Regions from separate parts of the Cupriavidus sp. LA-1 genome, predicted to be linked through region 3. Evidence: predicted binding sites of a transcription regulator. Region 3 holds the regulator's gene; each other region holds the start of a gene.

Region 1 (4,110 bases), 1.7 Mb from region 3:
CAATGCAACCCGACGCGGAGCAAACCGGCAGCCGGTATTACTTGCGATCCTTCAGCGGCACGAACTTCAGGTTCTCCGGACCGGTGTAGTTGGCGCTCGGGCGGATGATCTTGTTGTCGATGCGCTGCTCGATGATGTGCGCGGCCCAGCCCGAGGTGCGCGAGATCACGAACAGCGGCGTGAACATCGCCGTCGGCACGCCCATCATGTGGTAGCTCACCGCGCTGAACCAGTCCAGGTTCGGGAACATCTTCTTGATGTCCCACATCACCGTTTCCAGGCGCTCGGCGATGTCGAACATCTTCATCGAGCCGGCGTCCTTCGACAGCTTCTTCGCCACTTCCTTGATCACCTGGTTGCGCGGGTCGCTGATGGTGTACACCGGGTGGCCGAAGCCGATCACGACTTCCTTGTTCTCGACGCGGCGGGTGATGTCGGCCTGCGCTTCATCCGGGTTGTCGTAGCGCTTCTGGATCTCGAACGCGACCTCATTGGCGCCGCCGTGCTTGGGGCCGCGCAGCGCGCCAATGGCGCCAGCGATCGACGAGTACATGTCCGAGCCCGTGCCGGCGATCACGCGGGCGGCGAAGGTCGAGGCGTTGAATTCGTGCTCGGCGTACAGGTTGAGCGACGTGTTCATGGCGCGCTCCCACAGTGCCGACGGCTTCTCGCCGTGCAGCAGGTGCAGGAAGTGGCCGCCGATGGAGTCATCGTCGGTTTCCACCTCGATGCGGCGGCCGTTGTGGCTGTAGTGGTACCAGTACAGCAGCATCGAGCCGAGGCTGGCCATCAGGCGGTCGGCGATATCGCGCGCGCCCGGGGTGTTGTGGTCTTCCTTCTCCGGCAGCACGGTGCCCAGCACCGACACGCCGGTGCGCATCACGTCCATCGGGTGGGCGCTGGCGGGCACCCATTCCAGTGCGGCCTTGACGTTGGCGGGCAGGCCGCGCAGCGACTTGAGCTTGGCCTTGTAGGCGGTCAGTTCGGATTTGGTCGGCAGCTTGCCGTGCACCAGCAGGTGGGCGATTTCCTCGAACTCGCAGGTCTCGGCGATGTCGAGGATGTCGTAGCCGCGGTAGTGCAGGTCGTTGCCGGTGCGGCCGACGGTGCACAGCGCGGTATTGCCGGCGGTCACGCCCGACAGGGCGACGGATTTCTTGGGCTTGGGCGTGACGAGCGGTTGCGCTTCGGACATCTGGGTCTCCTTGATGTGATGCCTGGTATTGCCTGTCTATTGTTGGTCTCTTGTCGACCAAACGGCCGGGACATAGCCCGGCCGCGCGTGAGTCTTGCTTACTTGCCCTTGCCTTGTGCGAAGAGCGCGTCAAGCTTCTGCTCGAAGTCATAGTAGCCGATGCTCTCGTAGAGCTCGACGCGGGTCTGCATGGTATCGACCACGTTCTTTTGCGTGCCGTCGCGGCGGATGGCCGCGTAGACATTTTCCGCCGCCTTGTTCATGGCGCGGAAGGCCGACAGCGGGTACAGCACCATCGACACGCCGGCGCCGCCGAGTTCCTCGGTGGTGAACAGCGGGGTAGCGCCGAATTCGGTAATGTTGGCCAGCACCGGCACCTTCACCGCGTCCACGAACTTGCGGTACATGGCCAGGTCGGTCATGGCTTCCGGGAAGATGGCGTCGGCGCCGGCTTCCACGCACGCCACGGCGCGCTCGATGGCCTGGTCCAGGCCTTCGACGGCAAGCGCGTCGGTGCGGGCCATGATGACGAAGTTCTCGTCCGTACGGGCGTCGACGGCGGCCTTGATGCGGTCGACCATTTCACCCTGGGAGACGATTTCCTTGTTGGGACGGTGGCCGCAGCGCTTGGCGCCGACCTGGTCCTCGATATGCATGGCCGCCGCGCCGAACTTGATCAGCGACTTGGTGGTGCGGGCCACGTTGAAGGCCGAGGCGCCGAAGCCGGTGTCGACGTCCACCAGCAGCGGCGTGTCGCACACGTCGGTGATGCGGCGGATATCGGTCAGCACGTCGTCCAGGTTCGAGATGCCCAGGTCCGGCAGGCCCAGCGAGCCGGCCGCAACGCCGCCGCCCGACAGGTAGATGGCCCGGTAGCCGGCGCGCTTGGCCAGCAGGGCATGGTTGGCGTTGATGGTGCCGACCACCTGCAGCGGATGCTCGTCGGCAAGCGCCTGGCGGAAACGGGCGCCAGCGGAGCGCGCGAGGTCGGAAGCGGAGTAGGTCATGGCGTATGCGTTGGTGAACAGGACGGGACTAATACTGCAAGGGGTGTGCCAAGCTCCCGGGCGGGTGCCCGGCAAACCCGCCAACCCTTGTCAGCAAAGGGTTGGCGGGTAGGGTGGCTGGCCTCGCTACCCATTTCATGTACTGCTTTCAGCACAATTGAATTTCAAAATCACAAATTTGGATTTCAAAGTTGAAATCCGGCGCTGCGTGGCGGACAATGTGCCAGCACTGTACGCCTGTTCGTCCCGGGTTTCACCACGCTTTCTTCCTGCATTGCACCATGGCTCCTCCCGTCACCACGCAAGGCCGCCCGCGCATCTGGGCCATCGGCATCAGCCGCCTGGCGCGCGCCTTTGCCGACCTGATCCCGGCCTATGCCGACCGGGCTGAATTCCGCATTGTCGGCAAGGGTTTCGAGGCCGCCGCCAGCGCTGTGTCGCGCGAGGCGCGTGAGGGCCGGCTCGACGTGGTGGTGGCGGGCGGCTCCAATGGTGCCTACCTGCGCCAGCACGTTGACGTGCCGGTGGTGCTGGTCAAGGTCACCGGCTTCGACGTGATGGGTGCGCTGGCCACCGCGCGGCGCATCTCGCCGCGGGTGGCGCTGGTCACGCACGCGTCGACCTATGCAGAGGTGGATGAATTCGTGCGCGCGTTTTCGCTGTCGGTCCCGGCCTATACCTACCTGACCGAGGACGATGCCGTCGCGCGCGTGAAGGCGCTCAAGCAGGAGGGCATCCAGGTCGTGGTCGGCCCCGGCCTGGTGACCGACCTGGCCGACCGCTATGGCCTGACCGGCGTGTTCCTGTACTCCGGCAACTCGGTGCGCATGGCGCTGGAAGACGCGATCGAGGCCGCGCGCCTGCGCCGCATCGAAGCCACCCGGCGCGACTACGTCAATACCATCCTGGCGCACCTGAACGAAGGCGTCGCGGCGGTGGACGCGGAAGGGCGCATCCAGTCGTTCAACCCGGCGATGGAGCGCTTCCTTGGCACCTCGGCCACCGCCGCGGTCGGGCGCAAGCTGCAGACGCTGGCCCCCAACCTGGCGCTCGAAGGCGTGATGCAGAGCGGCGACAAGGAACTGGAAGCCATCCACAAGCTCGGCGACAAGATGGTGGTGGTCAACCGCATCCCCATCATCGGCGAGGCCGGCACCGCCGGCGCGGTGCTGACCATCCAGGACGCCAGCGCAATCCAGCGCGTGGACCGCAACCTGCGCTCGCGTGCCCGCACACGGCCGGCGGGCGTGCGCTACAGCCTGGACGACCTGGCCGGCACCTCCGCGGCCATGACCGAGCTGCGCGAACTGGCGCGGCGCTACGCGGTGGTCGACTCCACCGTGCTGATCGGGGGCGAGAGCGGTACCGGCAAGGAGGTGCTGGCGCAGGGCATGCACGACGCCAGCCCGCGCCGCGCCTTCCCGTTCGTGGCGGTCAATTGCGCGGCGTTTCCCGAGGCATTGCTGGAAAGCGAGCTGTTCGGCTATGAAGAGGGCGCCTTTACCGGTGCGCGCCGTGGCGGCAAGGCCGGCCTGTTCGAGTCGGCCCACAACGGCACGCTGTTTCTCGATGAAGTGGGCGACATGCCGCCCGCGCTGCAGACGCGCCTGCTGCGCGTGCTGCAGGAAAAGCAGGTGCTGCCGATCGGCGGGCTCGATGCCGTGCCGGTCAACGTGCGCGTGATCGCCGCCACCCATCGCGACCTGACGGCAATGGTGCGCGACGGCACGTTCCGGCAGGACCTGTACTACCGCCTCAACATCCTGCGCATCGAGATGCCGCCGTTGCGCGAGCGTGCCGAAGACCTGCCGGAGCTGGCCGAGCTGCTGTACCGGCGCGCGCAGGAGCGCCTAGGCCTGGAGCGCCCGCAGCGCCTGCCCGCCGCCGCCCGCGCGCGGCTGGGGCGCT
Region 2 (4,110 bases), on a different replicon from region 3:
AGGCCGGCACGCTGCACGGCTCGCCCCGTTGGCAAATGGCTGGCGAGGATGCCGTGCTGACGTTTCCGCAGGCCGCCGGCGCCTTCTCATGCGCGCTGGGCGTGCCGGTCAGCGAGAAGGAGACGCCATACCTGAACATCCTGCTGCGCCGCAGCCTGGTCGATGCCGGCCTGTCCACGTACAAGGCCAAGGACCACTACCAGCGCACCCGCCCCTTCGTGGCCAACAAGACCCAGATGTGCACGCCGGCCGAGGCCGCCAAGCTGGAAAAGGATGGCTCCTACCCGTCCGGCCACAGCGCCATTGGCTGGGCCTGGGCACTGATCCTGACGGAAGTCGAGCCGGCACGCGCCAATGAGATCCTGGCGCGCGGGCGTGCCTTTGGCCAGAGCCGCGTCGTGTGCAACGTGCACTGGCAGAGCGATGTCAACGAGGGCCGCATGATGGCCGCGGCCACCGTGGCGCGGCTGAATGCCGATCCCACCTTCCGCGCCGACCTGGAACAGGCCCGCCGTGAAGTGGCGGCGGCACGCGCCAGCGGCGCGCGGCCGTCGCGCGACTGCCAGGCGGAAAGCGCGGCGCTGGCGCCCTGATACGCTCGTATCCGCCCATAACCGAAGGGCTATTTCACGGGGATCACCGTGCCGGCCGGCACCGGCACGGCGGTCACGCTGTTCTGCGGGCTGCCGGTGACGATGCGATCGGAATACGTCAGGTACACCAGCGTATTGCGCTTGCGGTCGACGGCGCGCACCACGTGCAGCGCCTTGAACAGGATCGACATGCGCTCGGAGAAGACGTTGTCCTGCTGCCTGATCGGCCCCTTGAAGCTGATGGTGCCGACCTGCCGGCAGGCGATCGAGGCCTCCGGCGGGTCTTCCGCCATCCCCAGCTGGCCCTTGATCCCGCCAGTACGGGCACGCGACACGTAGCAGGTAATGCCGTCCACCTGCGGGTCGTCATAGGCCTCGATCACGACCTTGTCGGATCCCGTCACGCGGAAATTAGTGCTGACGCTGCCGATTTCCTCGGCATTGGCGCCCGTGGCCGCGGCCACGCAGGCAGCGGCCAGGATGGCACGGATGTGGTTGCGATGGCGCTTCATGGCTCGATCGGGATTCATCGATACTCAGTTCACCGACGCCTTGATATCGTCGTGGCGCTTTTCCATTTCCTGGCGCAGCGCGCGGCGCTGCTGCGCGGCGGCAAAGCGCTGGCGCTCCGCCTCGTCGCGCGGCTCCAGCGGCGGCACCTCGGCCGGGGTGCCGTTGTCGTCCACGGCCACCATGGTGAAGTAGCAGCTGTTGGTATGGCGCACCAGCTTGCTGCGGATGTTCTCGGTCACCACCTTGATGCCGATTTCCATCGAGCTGCGGCCGGTGTAGTTGACCGAGGCCAGGAAGGTCACCAGCTCGCCCACGTGGATGGGCTGGCGGAACACCACTTGGTCAACCGACAGCGTAACCACGTAGCGGCCGGCGTAGCGGCTGGCACAGGCGTAGGCCACCATGTCCAGGTACTTGAGGATGGTGCCGCCGTGGACGTTGCCGGAGAAATTGGCCATGTCCGGCGTCATCAGCACGGTCATGGAAAGCTGGTGGGACAGGTCGTTCATGATGCGGGATACAAAGATTGCGGGGGCGGAATTGCCGGCATGGGGGCGCCGGCAGTTTAACCCGGATCTCCGCCATTGTTGCCGGCGGCAACGCCGTCCGGCAAACCATGCCGCCAACAAAAAAAAGCGGCCTGCCAGGCCGCTTCTTTCACTTTGGACGCAAAACTGCTTACTTCTTCTTGTTCACCGCGTCCTTGAAACCCTGGCCGGCCGAGAACTTGACCGTCTTGGCGGCCGGAATCTTGATGGTTTCGCCGGTACGCGGATTGCGGCCGGTACGGGCAGCGCGCTTGCCGGCGCTGAAGCTGCCAAAGCCCACCAGCGTCACCGAATCACCCTTTGCCACTGCCTTCTTGATACTGTCCAGCGCTGCGTTGAGCGCACGCTCGGCGGCGGCATTGCTCAGTTCTGCTTCCGCGGCGATGGCCGATACCAGTTCACCTTTATTCATGGCTGATTTCCCTTGTTGGTCGTCGTCACCGATGTGCGCGCCTCGCAGCAAGCCATCGATCGGCGCAGTCTAATCTGCCCGTTGCGCGTTGAGCAATCCCCAGTGGCACCAATGCGACAAAAAAACCCGCAAATCCTTGCTTGAGGCCGGTTAGCGGGCATTTTCCCACGCTGTTTCCGCTTGCCAGATGTCAGCTTTGCCGTGGCCGGGCCGTACCCGCCCGGGCAGCGGCCACAATCGCCAAGCATAGGACAAATGCCCACAAATGGGGCAACGCACCACAATGGGTCGGTGCTGCCGGGTCGGGAGGCTCCATTCTGGCGCATCCGGACTCCGGCAAATGCCTGGCCCCCCATGGGCTCCGCCCCGGGGAGCAGCCTGAGTGCGGCATTCCGGTGCGGTTTTTACCCAGCACGGTGCAATCGGCACCACGATGCAGCTCTCTCTGGAACGCTTTTTGCATACCCATGCGCCCATTTTGAGCATGAGGTCACTATGGACAACTGGAAGACCGGCACCGACGCCTTGTTTATCCTTCTTGGCGCCATCATGGTGCTGGCCATGCACGCCGGCTTTGCATTCCTGGAGCTCGGGACGGTGCGCAAGAAGAACCAGGTCAACGCGCTGGTAAAGATCCTGGTGGATTTTGCGGTTTCCACCATCGCCTACTTCTTTATCGGCTACACCATTGCGTACGGGGTGCAGTTCTTTTCCGGCGCGGAAACACTGGTCCAGAAGAACGGCTACGAACTGGTCAAGTTCTTTTTCCTGGCGACATTTGCCGCGGCCATTCCGGCGATTATCTCGGGCGGTATTGCCGAGCGTTCGCGCTTCAATCCGCAACTGGTCGCCACGTTCGTATTGGTGGGCTTTGTCTACCCGTTCTTCGAAGGCATTGCCTGGAACCAGCGCTACGGCGTGCAGGACTGGATCGCGCACGTGGCCGGCGCGCCCTTCCACGACTTTGCCGGCTCGGTGGTGGTCCACGCGCTGGGCGGCTGGATCGCGCTGCCCGCGGTGCTGCTGCTGGGTGCGCGGCGCGGGCGCTACCAGAAGGATGGCCGCATCAGCGCCCATCCGCCGTCGAACATTCCCTTCCTGGCGCTGGGTGCCTGGGTGCTGGCCGTGGGCTGGTTCGGCTTCAACGTGATGAGCGCGCAGACGGTCGACAAGATCAGCGGCCTGGTGGCGATCAACTCACTGATGGCCATGGTCGGCGGCACGCTGGCGGCCTGGGCGGCCGGGCGCAATGACCCGGGCTTTTCCTACAACGGCCCCCTGGCCGGGCTGGTGGCGGTCTGCGCGGGTTCGGACCTGATGCACCCGCTCGGCGCGCTGGTCACCGGTGCGGTGGCGGGCGCCCTCTTCGTCTATATGTTCACGCTGGCGCAGAACAAATGGCATATCGATGACGTGCTCGGGGTCTGGCCGCTGCACGGGCTCTGCGGTGCCTGGGGCGGCATTGCCGCGGGTATTTTCGGCGCCAAGGCGCTGGGCGGACTGGGCGGCGTGTCGCTGGGCGCGCAGGCGCTCGGTACCGTGCTCGGCATCGTGGTGGCGCTGGTCGGCGGCACGCTGGTATACGGCACCCTGAAAAAGCTGGTTGGCATCCGGCTCGATGCCGAGGGCGAATTCAACGGTGCCGACCTGACGCTGCACCGGATCTCAGCAACCCCCGAGCGGGAAACCAACTGGTAATGCCCGTCAGCGCTATCTGATATCAACAGACAAGCTGCGCAACGCAGCTTGTCTTAACAATTATTTGCTTGCACTTCCCGGCACGGCGTCTCAATAATTGCCGTGCCACGTATTGCGCCGCAACAGCGCGCAGGGCTCTCACGCAGCAGCCGGCTGGTTTGAGGGAGGTTGGGTCGGCGGCTGGCCGGTTACACCAACACGAAAGGAATACGCCGATGGATGCCTCTACCTTTGACAACCTCAAGACCCTGGTTGTCAGCTACGCGACAGAATTCGGAGTAAAGATCCTGGCGGCCCTTGCCTTCTGGGTCGTCGGCCGCTGGCTGATCCACTTTGTCGTGCGCAT
Region 3 (4,110 bases):
GTAGTAGGTGATCTCGGGTTTGCCGAGCACCTGGATGCGGTTCGGGTGGATCAGGTTCAGGTGGCCCACCAGGTCGGCGGCGGAGGTGGCTTCGCGGGCGAACTCCACGTCAAAGGCGCGGTCCGCGCCCTCCAGGCCGGCCACCCACGAGAGTTTGATGTCGGCTGCGTTGTCGTCGAAGATGGACTGGGAGGTGACGCCGGTGAGTTCCATGCGGTATGACTGGTAGGGCGGTGTGCGAAGCGCGTGGCGCCTGCCCGGTCTGTGCCGGCCCGCTTTGGGGGATCAGGGGATCAGGGGTGCCATGCGATCAGCAACTCGTGCACCGCATCGGGCGTGGGCAGTGTCGCCAGCCCTTCGCGCATGTCGCGGTCCGAAAGCAGTTGCGCGATCTCGGACAGGATTTCCAGATGCTGCTGCGTGGCCTGTTCGGGCACCAGCAGGAAGATCAGCAGCGATACCGGCTTGCCGTCGGGCGATTCGAACGGAATCGGCTCGGCCAGGCGCATGAAGGCGGCCAGGGGATGCTTCAGTCCCTTGATGCGGCCGTGCGGGATCGCCACGCCGGCGCCCAGGCCGGTAGAGCCCAGCGACTCGCGTGCGAACAGGTTGTCGGTCACGATGGCGCGCGCGACGCCATGGTTGTTCTCGAAGAGGAGCCCGGCCTGCTCAAACACACGCTTCTTGCTGGTGACGCTGACGTCGAGATTGATGTTGCCGGGTGGCAGCAATTTGGCCAAACGATTCATGGGCGATGCGCAGGATTTCAGTTAGCGGGCGGATCGTTCCGCCGGGCAGGGGGCCGGCTCCGGGCTGCCCCTGGCCTGGCCGGAGGCGTCCGGCCCATTATAGAGCAGCGGCCACCCTCGGATTGTGCGGTGCAGCGGAGCAAGCTGGTGCAGAACGATACATGGCGATGCAATCGTGCCTCCGGGCCAAGAGCCGTCGCACCGATGCAGGGCGCGGCCAGGATTCCCCTCTCTTTGTATGGCGCAGCATACACCTTGCCGCCGCGCTTGCGAACACTCTTGCTCATTCGGGTGAAAAGCGTTTGCTCCGATGCCACAGCACGCCGCGGCGCCAGTCCAGGCCCGGCCTGGCTCTGGCCGGCGCAACGCGAGGGCGCAAAAAAGCCGCGCTTCGTGGCGCGGCTTGCCTGTTCAATCCTGAGTCAGCAGCCCTCTGCGGGGCTGCCGGGCACGGTCATTGCTGCATTTGCGCTGCGGCCATCTGGTACTTGACCGCTTCGCGGTCGTGGCCTTGCACGCGATCCTTGTAGCGGATCACCTGACGGTCCAGCTTGTCGACGAGTGCGTCGATCGCCGCATATAGGTCTTCGTGATGCGCCTCGACAAAGATGTCCTTGCCCTTGAGATGTAGATTGATTTCTGCGTACTGACGCCGGTCCTTTTCCTTGTGATTGTCGACAGAGAGCAGCACGCTAACGCCAATGACCTGATCGAAATGCCTGACGATTCGCTCCAGCTTCGTTTCCACGTACTCACGCAGAGGGGGCGTGATGTCCAGGTGGTGTCCACTGATCTTGAAGTTCATAGCGCTTCTCCTTCTGAAAGAGCCTCACCAGGCAGGCGGTGGGCTCGGCTACAAAGACTTGCGGAGATTGACTGCGGGGATCTTCAGGGCCTCGCGATACTTGGCAACGGTGCGTCGTGCGACAACGAAGCCTTGCTCACCCAGCAGTTCGGCGATGCGACTGTCGGAAAGGGGATTCCTCGGGTCTTCGGCTCCTATCAGTTGCTTGATCAAGGCGCGGATGGCCGTTGATGAAGCCGCGCCACCGGTTTCGGTGGACACGTGGCTGCCGAAGAAGTACTTCAGTTCGAAAGTACCCATCGGCGTTGCCATGTATTTATTGGTCGTCACCCGGGAGATGGTTGACTCGTGTAATCCCAGTGTATCGGCAATCTCCCGCAAAACCAAGGGGCGCATGGCGATTTCACCGTGGGTGAAAAAGTTCTTTTGACGCTCGACAATGGCTTGCGAGACACGCAGGATCGTATCGAACCTTTGCTGGATGTTCTTGATCAGCCAGCGTGCCTCCTGCAGTTTCTGCTGCAGCCCCGCGGTGCCGGTTTCCCCTTTTGCGCCACGCAGGATTTGTGCATACATATCGTTGATGCGCAGCCTTGGCATCACATCCGGGTTGAGCTGCGCGATCCAGCCGCCGCCGCTCTTGCGCACGAACACATCCGGCACCACGAAATCGGCTTCCGGTCGGCTGTAGGCATGGCCCGGGTAGGGCGCCAGCGAGCGGATCAGGTCGTGGGCTGCCTTCAGCGCCGCTTCATCGACCTGCAGCGCCTTCTTCAGCCGCGTGTAGTCGCGTACCGCCAGCAACTCCAGGTGATTGGTGACGATGTTCAGCGCCAGGTCGCGCTGCGGGTGGGTCAGGCGGCGCAGCTGCAGCGCCAGGCATTCGGCGGCATTGCGCGCGCCCACGCCCGGCGGGTCGAAGCTCTGCAGCAGTGTCAGGATCGCGTGGACTTCGTCGAGCTCGAATTCGAGTTCTTCGGGCAACTCCATGCAGATCTCTTCAAGCGATGCGCTCAGGTAGCCATCGTCGTCGAGCGACTCGATCAGGAAGATGGCCAGGCCCTTGTCGCGCGCCGAGATCTTCAGCGGCGTCAGCTGCTCCATCAGGTATTCGCGCAGCGTGGGCTCGGCTTCGCGCAGCTGCATCGGCGTCTTTTCGTCCTCGTCGCCTTGCGGACGGCGGGCAAAGTCGTCCAGGCTCCAGTCGCTGCTGCCGTAGTCGTCGCCGCTGCTGTTGTCGCCAAAGCTGTCGTCGTCACCCGCGCCGTCGGCACGGGCGTCGCCATTGCCCTGGGGTTCGGCGGGGGCGGGCGCGGGTGCGCTCTGGACATTGACCGAGCCATCCGCGGCCACGCGCAGCGGGCTCTCGATCCAGTCGTTCTCACGCTCGAGCAGCGGGTTTTCCGTCAGGGCCTGTTCGACTTCCTGCTGCAGTTCCAGCGTGGAAAGCTGCAGCAGCCGGATCGACTGCTGCAACTGCGGGGTCAGTGCCAGATGCTGGGAGAGGCGGAGCTGTAGCGACGGTTTCATGCGACCTATTTTATGCGCATCTTTCCGATGTTGGAACGGAAATTGCTATCGCTGATGGACTCCGATCGACGCTGGCTGTGGGGCGGCTGCGCGCGCCCCGCCGGAATGCCTGCCGCGCAAGGGGCAGGCCGTCATGTCACATGCGGAAGTTCTCGCCCAGGTAGACGCGCCGCACGGCGTCATTGGCGATGATTTCCTCGGGCTGGCCCTCGGCCAGCACCGCGCCTTCGCTGATGATGTAGGCGTGATCGCAGATGCCGAGCGTCTCGCGCACATTGTGGTCGGTGATCAGCACGCCGATATTGCGCGCCTTGAGGAAGCTGACGATGCGCTGGATCTCGCCCACGGCGATCGGGTCCACGCCGGCGAAGGGCTCGTCCAGCAGGATAAAGCGCGGCGACGACGCCAGCGCGCGTGCAATTTCCACGCGGCGGCGCTCGCCGCCCGACAGCGACAGCGCGGGGTTGTTGCGCAGGTGCGCGATCTGCAGGTCGTCGAGCAGCGAATCCAGGCGGCGCTCGATCTCGGCCTTGGCCAGCGGCTTGCCCTTGTCCAGCTGCAGTTCCAGCACCGCGCGGATGTTCTCCTCGACGTTGAGCTTGCGGAACACCGAGGCTTCCTGCGGCAGGTACGACAGCCCCATGCGCGCGCGCTCGTGGATCGGCAGGCCGCTGATATGGTCGCCGTCGAGCACGATATCGCCCTCGTCCAGCGCCACCAGGCCCACGATCATGTAGAACGACGTGGTCTTGCCCGCGCCGTTGGGGCCGAGCAGCCCGACCACCTCGCCGCTCTTCACGTCGAGCGAGACGTCCTTGACCACCGTGCGCGAGCCATAGCGCTTCTTCAGGTGGCGCACGACCAGCGTGCTGCCGCCGGGAAGGACGGTGGAGGCTTCGACGGAAGGCTTGTCGGCGATGGTTGCGGTATCGGTCATAGGCACAGTCAGGCGTTCGGGCGTTTCAGGCGCGGGCGGGCAGGTCCGCGCCCGGCGTCATGGTTTGTTGGCGGGCGCGGGGGCCGGCT

Evidence for each region. Region 3 encodes sigma-54, which starts transcription at its own class of promoters, with help from an activator protein. Its sites were predicted from a motif close to TGGCANGNAANCTGCTTT; they were not measured.
Region 1: prpB (methylisocitrate lyase) is a predicted target of sigma-54. The motif match lies at 2,236-2,253, and genes of this name have one in related genera.
Region 2: ACZ5MJ_RS19355 (ammonium transporter) is a predicted target of sigma-54. The motif match lies at 2,513-2,530, and genes of this name have one in related genera.

Annotation. Positions count from the first base shown of each region.
Region 1 covers NZ_AP031387.1:1,753,096-1,757,205, forward strand. The annotation lists gene prpC (bifunctional 2-methylcitrate synthase/citrate synthase) at 38-1,195, opposite strand; gene prpB (methylisocitrate lyase) at 1,294-2,202, opposite strand; gene prpR (propionate catabolism operon regulatory protein PrpR) at 2,484-4,110, shown strand, end outside.
Region 2 covers NZ_AP031388.1:50,970-55,079, forward strand. The annotation lists gene ACZ5MJ_RS19335 (acid phosphatase) at 1-593, shown strand, start outside; gene ACZ5MJ_RS19340 (CreA family protein) at 623-1,105, opposite strand; gene ACZ5MJ_RS19345 (acyl-CoA thioesterase) at 1,130-1,615, opposite strand; gene ACZ5MJ_RS19350 (HU family DNA-binding protein) at 1,785-2,066, opposite strand; gene ACZ5MJ_RS19355 (ammonium transporter) at 2,562-3,764, shown strand; gene ACZ5MJ_RS19360 (mechanosensitive ion channel family protein) at 3,980-4,110, shown strand, end outside.
Region 3 covers NZ_AP031387.1:3,448,490-3,452,599, reverse strand. The annotation lists gene hprK (HPr(Ser) kinase/phosphatase) at 1-213, opposite strand, end outside; gene ACZ5MJ_RS16115 (PTS sugar transporter subunit IIA) at 294-749, opposite strand; gene hpf (ribosome hibernation-promoting factor, HPF/YfiA family) at 1,204-1,554, opposite strand; gene ACZ5MJ_RS16105 (RNA polymerase factor sigma-54) at 1,603-3,084, opposite strand; gene lptB (LPS export ABC transporter ATP-binding protein) at 3,221-4,021, opposite strand; gene lptA (lipopolysaccharide transport periplasmic protein LptA) at 4,079-4,110, opposite strand, start outside.